Regions from separate parts of the Shinella sp. 1A1 genome, predicted to be linked through region 3. Evidence: predicted binding sites of a transcription regulator. Region 3 holds the regulator's gene; each other region holds the start of a gene.

What was found. The regulator LexA, encoded in region 3, represses DNA repair genes until DNA is damaged. The targets are predictions, from matches to a motif close to TGTTCNNNNTGTGTTCNG.
Region 1: the regulator LexA is predicted to act here: its motif matches at 993-1,010, upstream of ACZ48C_RS05930 (DNA polymerase IV).
Region 2: the regulator LexA is predicted to act here: its motif matches at 1,114-1,131, upstream of ACZ48C_RS05745 (dehydrogenase).

The regions. Positions count from the first base shown of each region.
Region 1 covers NZ_AP039671.1:1,187,175-1,189,369, forward strand. Annotated here, with positions in the region: gene ACZ48C_RS05930 (DNA polymerase IV) at 1-988, opposite strand, end outside; gene ACZ48C_RS05935 (DUF3572 domain-containing protein) at 1,112-1,411, opposite strand; gene ACZ48C_RS05940 (response regulator) at 1,553-1,924, shown strand; gene ACZ48C_RS05945 (PleD family two-component system response regulator) at 1,932-2,195, shown strand, end outside.
Region 2 covers NZ_AP039671.1:1,148,760-1,150,954, forward strand. Annotated here, with positions in the region: gene ACZ48C_RS05725 (hypothetical protein) at 1-13, shown strand, start outside; gene ACZ48C_RS05730 (hypothetical protein) at 21-224, opposite strand; gene ACZ48C_RS05735 (hypothetical protein) at 338-505, opposite strand; gene ACZ48C_RS05740 (hypothetical protein) at 546-695, opposite strand; gene ACZ48C_RS05745 (dehydrogenase) at 839-1,039, opposite strand; gene ACZ48C_RS05750 (hypothetical protein) at 1,274-1,504, shown strand; gene ACZ48C_RS05755 (KilA-N domain-containing protein) at 1,815-2,195, shown strand, end outside.
Region 3 covers NZ_AP039671.1:1,598,424-1,600,618, reverse strand. Annotated here, with positions in the region: gene ACZ48C_RS08090 (ComEC/Rec2 family competence protein) at 1-778, shown strand, start outside; gene lexA (transcriptional repressor LexA) at 759-1,484, opposite strand; gene ACZ48C_RS08080 (molybdopterin molybdotransferase MoeA) at 1,578-2,195, opposite strand, start outside.

The DNA.
Region 1 (2,195 bases), 410 kb from region 3:
TCTTCAGCTTGAGCACGACGGTCTGGCCGGCAATGCCGGATTTGCGCAGCCGCGTGGCGACCTTCTCGCTCAGCCGGCGCAGATGCGCGGTGAGCTCGTCATAGCGCGAGATGTCGTCGAAGAAGGTGGTCTCGGCCGAAACGCTTTTTGCCGGGTCGTTGGGATGCACTTCGCGGTCGTCCTGCCCGCGCGACAGTTGGAAGAGCCGCTTGCCCATGACGCCGTAGCGGCGCATCAGGTCGGTTTCCTCCATGGTCTGGAGCTGGCCGACGCTGCGGATGCCGTCACGCTCCAGCGTCTCGGCAAAGGCCTTGCCGACGCCCCAGATCAGCCGCACCGGCTTGTCGCGCAGGAAATCCAGCGCCTCGGCCGCGCCGATAATGGAAAAGCCGCGCGGCTTGTTGAGGTCCGAGGCGACCTTGGCGAGGAACTTGCAGTAGGAAAGCCCGACGGAAATGGTGATGCCGACCTCCTTTTCCACGCGCTGGGTAAAGCGCGCCAGCACGCGGGCAGGGGGATCGTCGTGCAGCCGCTCGGTGCCCTTCAGCTCCAGGAAGGCCTCGTCGATGGAAATCGGCTGCACGAGCGGCGTCAGCTCCTGCATCATCGCGCGCACCTCGCGGCCGACCTTGACGTATTTCTCCATGTCCGGCTTGATGACGACGGCGTTCGGGCAGGCTTCCAGCGCCTTGAACATCGGCATGGCCGAGCGCACGCCGTGGATGCGCGCGATGTAGCAGGCGGTGGAGACGACGCCGCGCTTGCCGCCGCCGATGATCACCGGCTTGTCGGCAAGCTCCGGATCGTCGCGCTTTTCGATCGCGGCATAGAAGGCATCGCAGTCGATATGGGCGAGCGTCAGGTCGTAAAGCTCGCCGTGATAGAGGATGCGCGGGCTGCCGCAGGCCCGGCAGCGGCGCAGGCCCGCGGGCTGCCCGGCAAGGCAGTCGCGGCAGAAGCCCGGAAAACGCGTGTCGGCGGTGCTCATGATCTGGAACAAATATTGAACATCGCGACATTAAAGCCTAAATTCGCGAGTCTCAACAGGCAGAGGGGCTGAACGCATGACGATGCACAGGCATGCGCAGGATGGACCACAGGGGCCGGCTTGTCAGAGGTCGCCGCCGCCATGGGGGCCGGACAGGACCGCATGGGCGTGGACGACGGCTTCCGGCTGGGTGCCCGTCGCGGCGCTGAAAGCCATGAGCGTCGGCTCGTGCTCCATGAGGAAAACGACGAGGCCGGCAAGGAAGCCGGGGTCGTTCACCGCGTTGCGGACCTCGCCGGGGGCGACGCCCGTCAGCGCCAGGAAACGCGACAGGAGCTCCGGCTCGCCGGCCAGCCAGCCGAGGATGGAAAGGGCCGTCGCATCCGCGTCTTCACGCGCGGGTGTTTCTTTTTGGCGTTTCATCCTTTTCCTTCGGGAAATTTACCTTTTCATCAACCAAGTGACGCTAACGTGGCTGCGGTCGGGCTGGGGGATTTCGGCTTCGCCGCAACTTATCTATCTCCCGGACGGTTGCAAGGCCGGCGAGAGGAACAGGGACGCACGATGCCCAAGCAGGTCATGATTGTCGAGGACAACGAGCTGAACATGAAGCTCTTCCGGGACCTCATCGAGGCATCCGGCTATGCGACCATCCAGACCCGGAACGGGATGGAAGCCCTCGATCTCGCGCGCAAGCACCGTCCCGACCTGATCCTGATGGACATCCAGCTCCCGGAAGTCTCCGGCCTCGAGGTCACCAAGTGGCTGAAGGAGGACGACGAGCTGCACGTCATCCCCGTGATCGCCGTCACGGCCTTCGCGATGAAGGGCGACGAGGAGCGGATCCGGCAGGGCGGCTGCGAGGCCTATGTCTCCAAGCCGATCTCCGTGCCGAAGTTCATCGAGACCATCAAGACCTATCTCGGGGACGCGTGAGGCCGACATGACAGCGCGCATCCTCGTCGTCGACGATATCCCGGCCAATGTGAAGCTGCTCGAAGCGCGCCTCCTAGCCGAATATTTCGACGTGCTGACGGCCGAGAACGGCTACGAGGCCCTGTCCATCTGCGAAAGCACCCAGGTCGACCTCATTCTCCTCGACATCATGATGCCGGGCATCGACGGCTTCGAGGTCTGCGAGCGGCTGAAGGCCAATCCGCGCACCGCCCATATTCCCGTCGTCATGGTCACGGCGCTCGACCAGCCC
Region 2 (2,195 bases), 450 kb from region 3:
AAAAACCCGGTAGGGTAGGACTATTCGGAAAGGCGGCGCGTTCTCGTCACTTCTGACTGCTGACAAGCTCCGGCCGGAGGAGAGCTCTCTAACGCCTGTACCGTGGCAAAATACTCTCTGAGCAGTTTCACGCCTTCTGACGGTTCGAGGCCTTGGCGCATGGCAACGCGCGCAACGCCCATCGCCATCCGCAACTGCGCTTCATCCTTAGTACGATGTGCCATGACGTGCTCTCCAAATCGCGGCGAACGTTGCGTTAGTTTTGTCGGCTTGGCAACTCCGTAAATCCGTCATTAGGAACTCAGGGCCAACAAGAAGCCTGTCGCACGCATCAAGCTCAGTTTTGAACCGGCTCTGTTGTCTCCTCATCACCCTCATCCGCGCGGAGATACCCTTGCCCGATCAACCAATCCTCAGCGATAACCGCAAACGCCTCCTCGCGCGTGAGGTCCTGCTCCAAGGCAAAGCGGTCCAAGGCGTCTTCAATCTCTGGCGCCAGCTTCATTTTCCCCTCCGTTAAATCTACTCGCTGGTCACCTTCGAACTCAGCGCCGATCTTGGTCAGCGCCTTCGTTCAAGCCCGTCAGGAGGGATGCTGGTATTTCCTCCGGGTCCAGGTCGTCAGCCAGCGAGTGCAGACTTTGTCCCATCAGCCAGTCGCGCACGATGAATGCCAACGCCTCGTCACGAGACATATTATTCTGCCTGGCGAACTTCTGAAATGTGCGTTCAATTCCTGGTGAAACATATCCTTGCTCCCGTGGTCCCGGCTCGACCGATTAAAGCAGGTGGCCATCGGCACTACCTTCCCAAGCATCTTCTATTATGTCCATCTGTTTCACTCGCGCTCAAGGTGAGGTCGCCAGCCGCGGGTGAAACCGGCGCCCATCGCTCTGCGGGCTATCGCAAGCTGCCAGCGCAGGTAAGCACAATCGGCGAGGAGCGTGGCGATCGCAGCGCGGGCGTCTCCATCGTGCCAAGCCAGCGCTTCATCGATTTCGTTTTGAGACTCGGGGTTTTGCATTTCGAGCGGGCGCACGTCGTCGTTCTCCTGTGAGATGCCACAGTCGGCGTCAATTTCGGGTCTATGATGGGTGACCGGCAGCGCCGGTTTGTTCTCAATATGTTCCGTTTCGGGGTAGAGTCAACCAATCTGGCGACGGATTCTTGCCCTGAGGGTAATGTTGGAAGGGTGGCCGGAACCTTCACTCCCAATTTCCGTTGTCTCTAAACAAGCTATCGCCGGATAAAAGCCGGCAGGAGTTCAAGGGACATGGCAATGGATTTCAGCGCTGGCCCCGCCAGCGCGGGACTCCGTGCATCTCTGGCTGCGGCTATCGCCTATGATGATATCTGCTCTCAATGCCAGATCGAGATTACCTACACTGCCCAGGCGATCATCCTGAGTGGAAGAGCAACACCTGCCGCGGCTGTTAGGGCGCGGCAGATCATTCGCGATATTGTCGGATCAGCCCCTGTTTGGGATCGGACCATCTCGATATGAAAAAGCCCGCCGGTGAGGGCGGGCTAGCGGCGAGGTTCCGGAAAATCAATGATCGGTAAAGAAAACGTTACCGCTTGCCTTGAATAAGGCAGATCAACCACCGATATGATCCGAGATTTGCATCTGCAAATCAAAAATAGAGCGGCCCGGATGGTGTTAGCGCACCATCCGGGCCTGAAGTACCAACCTTGCGGCAGGCTATGTGATCACATGGTGTCCATGTATTCATTAATTTTTGGATGTCAAGAGTTGCTGGCCTCCGCATAACGACATAACGAAAGGTTTATGTCTTATGGCGGAAATGAAAGTGATGCTTTTCAAGCAGTCCCGTATTCGGGTCGATAGCAATGGCCTCGTGTGTTTGAACGACATTCACCGTGCCGCTGGTTTTTCGAAGAACCAAACCCCCGCAGATTGGATGCGTCTGGACTCCTACGCAAAGGAATATGTCGTCCTTCTAAAGAAAAACACGGGAAAATCCCGCCTTTGGACAAAAGAGGAAACGAAATCAATAGTTTACACTAAGCGTGGCGCGGATGGTGGGACTTGGGCTCACGAAAACCTCGCGCTGGGATATGCGTCATATCTGTCCCCGGGACTTGCAGTCGAAATCCGTGACGTCTTCCTTCGATTCAAGAAGGGGGATGAGACGCTTCACGACGAAATCAGGGAGAACAAGCGGCGCCGAGAC
Region 3 (2,195 bases):
CCTGCTGATCGGTGTCGGCGGCGGCCTGCTCTGCATCCTGCGCACGCGGCTGCGCCATGCCGGAACGGCGCTCGTCCTCATCGGGATCGGCGTCGCCTGCTGGCCGGAGGGACGCCAGCACCCGGAGGTGCTGGTATCGGAGGACGGCCGTCTCGTCGCCTTCCTCAGTGACGGCAAGGTGGCGGCGAACCGCACGCGCCCGCCGGGCTTCATCTACGACCAGTGGCGAAGGGCACTCCGGCTCGGCGAGCTCGTGAAGCCGGACATGCGGACGACGGCCGGCCTGACGATCGAACAGGTGAAAGAAGAACCGGCCGATACGTCACCACAAAAGCGCCCGCGCCGGAAGGCCGACCGCGGGAAGGCGGAAGCCGCCCTGATCGCGGCGCTGGAGACAGCCGAACGGAAAAACGGCTTCGTCTGCGAAAGGAAGGCTTTCTGCGCCGCCGTCTCACCGAGCGGCTGGCGGATCGTCACGCTGGAGGACACCGCTTTCCTGGGCCTTGCCTGCGACGGGGCCGACCTCGTCGTCGTGCCCTTCGCCCTCCGGCTCGATGCCTGTCGCTCCGGCGCAAGGCTCGTCACCGCGCGGCACCTGAGAAGGACCGGTGCCCTCGAAATCAGGCCGGCGACGGATTCCGTCTCCCAGGCGCTCGGCGATGCGGAGTTCACGGGAGCCGTCGAAACGCTCGACCGCCCCTGGTCCCGGCACCGCACCTACGACTGGCGCACCGACCGTTTCGAAACGGACACGCCGCTCAGTGATAGCGGCGAATAAGGCCGACCAGCTTGCCCTGGACCTTGACGCGGTCGGGGCCGAAGATGCGGGTCTCGTAGGCGGGATTGGCGGCTTCGAGCGCGATGGAGGCGCCCTTGCGGCGGAAGCGCTTCAACGTCGCCTCCTCGTCGTCGACCAGCGCCACGATGATCTCGCCCGGATTGGCGCTGGTGGTGCTGCGGATGATGACCGTGTCGCCGTCGAGGATGCCTGCCTCGATCATCGAATCGCCCTTCACCTCCAGCGCATAGTGATCGCCGCTGCCGATCATCTCGGCCGGGACGGTGACGTCATGCGTGTTGTTCTGGATGGCGGAGATCGGCACGCCGGCGGCGATGCGGCCCATGACGGGCACCGAGACGGAAGAGGCCATATCGGCTTGCGGCGCGGTGCGCTGTGGCGGGGCGGCGGCCGGCGCGGGCTGCTTGCCGCGGCTGCCCTCGATGACGGCGGGGGAAAAGCCGCGCCGGGGCTGGAGGCTCGGCGAATAGGCTTCCGGCAGCTTGATGACCTCGAGCGCGCGCGCCCGGTTCGGCAGGCGGCGGATGAAGCCGCGCTCCTCAAGCGCCGTGATGAGACGGTGGATGCCGGACTTGGAAGCAAGGTCCAGCGCATCCTTCATCTCGTCGAAGGACGGCGGAATGCCCGATTCCTTCATACGCTCATGGATGAACAGCAGGAGTTCCTGTTGTTTGCGCGTCAGCATGGCATCCCCATCGAGAATCGTGAAACAAATCCAGAACAGACACTATCTGTTCCATATGTGTTCCGCAAGGGGCCGCTGAAACAATAATGCCGCTCAGGCGGCAGGCTCGCGCAGGAGAAGGACGTCGCAGGGGGTGCCGGCGTCCGCGGCGGGCGCGTGCGGCGCACGGATCAGCAGCCCCTCGGATTCGGCGAAGATCTTCATCATCGAGGAATCCTGCTTGTCGAAGGGCGTGACGAGGAGTTCGCCGGCCGGGCCGCGGGCGATGCGGGCGCGGACATAGTCCTGCCGGTGGTCGTTCTCGCGGAGCGGCACGGCGGCGATCGCCTTGTGCAGGCGGCTCTTCGGCGGCAGGTGGGCGAGGCGGCGGACCAGCGGCTCCAGGAAGAGCAGCGAGCAGACCATGCTGGAGACGGGATTGCCGGGCAGTCCGACGAACTGGACCGGGCCGAGCCGGCCGACCATCAGCGGCTTTCCGGGCCGCATGGCGATGCGCCAGAAGTCGAGCTCCATGCCGGCCTCGCCGAGCACCGGCTGGACGAGGTCGAAATCGCCGACGGAGGCACCGCCCAGCGTCACCAGCACGTCGATGTCGAGCGACAGGGCATTGCGCACCGCTTCGAGGATAGCCTGCTTGTCGTCGCCAACGATGCCGAGATCGATGATCTCCGCGCCGGCCTCGCGGGCGATGGCCGAGACGCCATAGGTGTT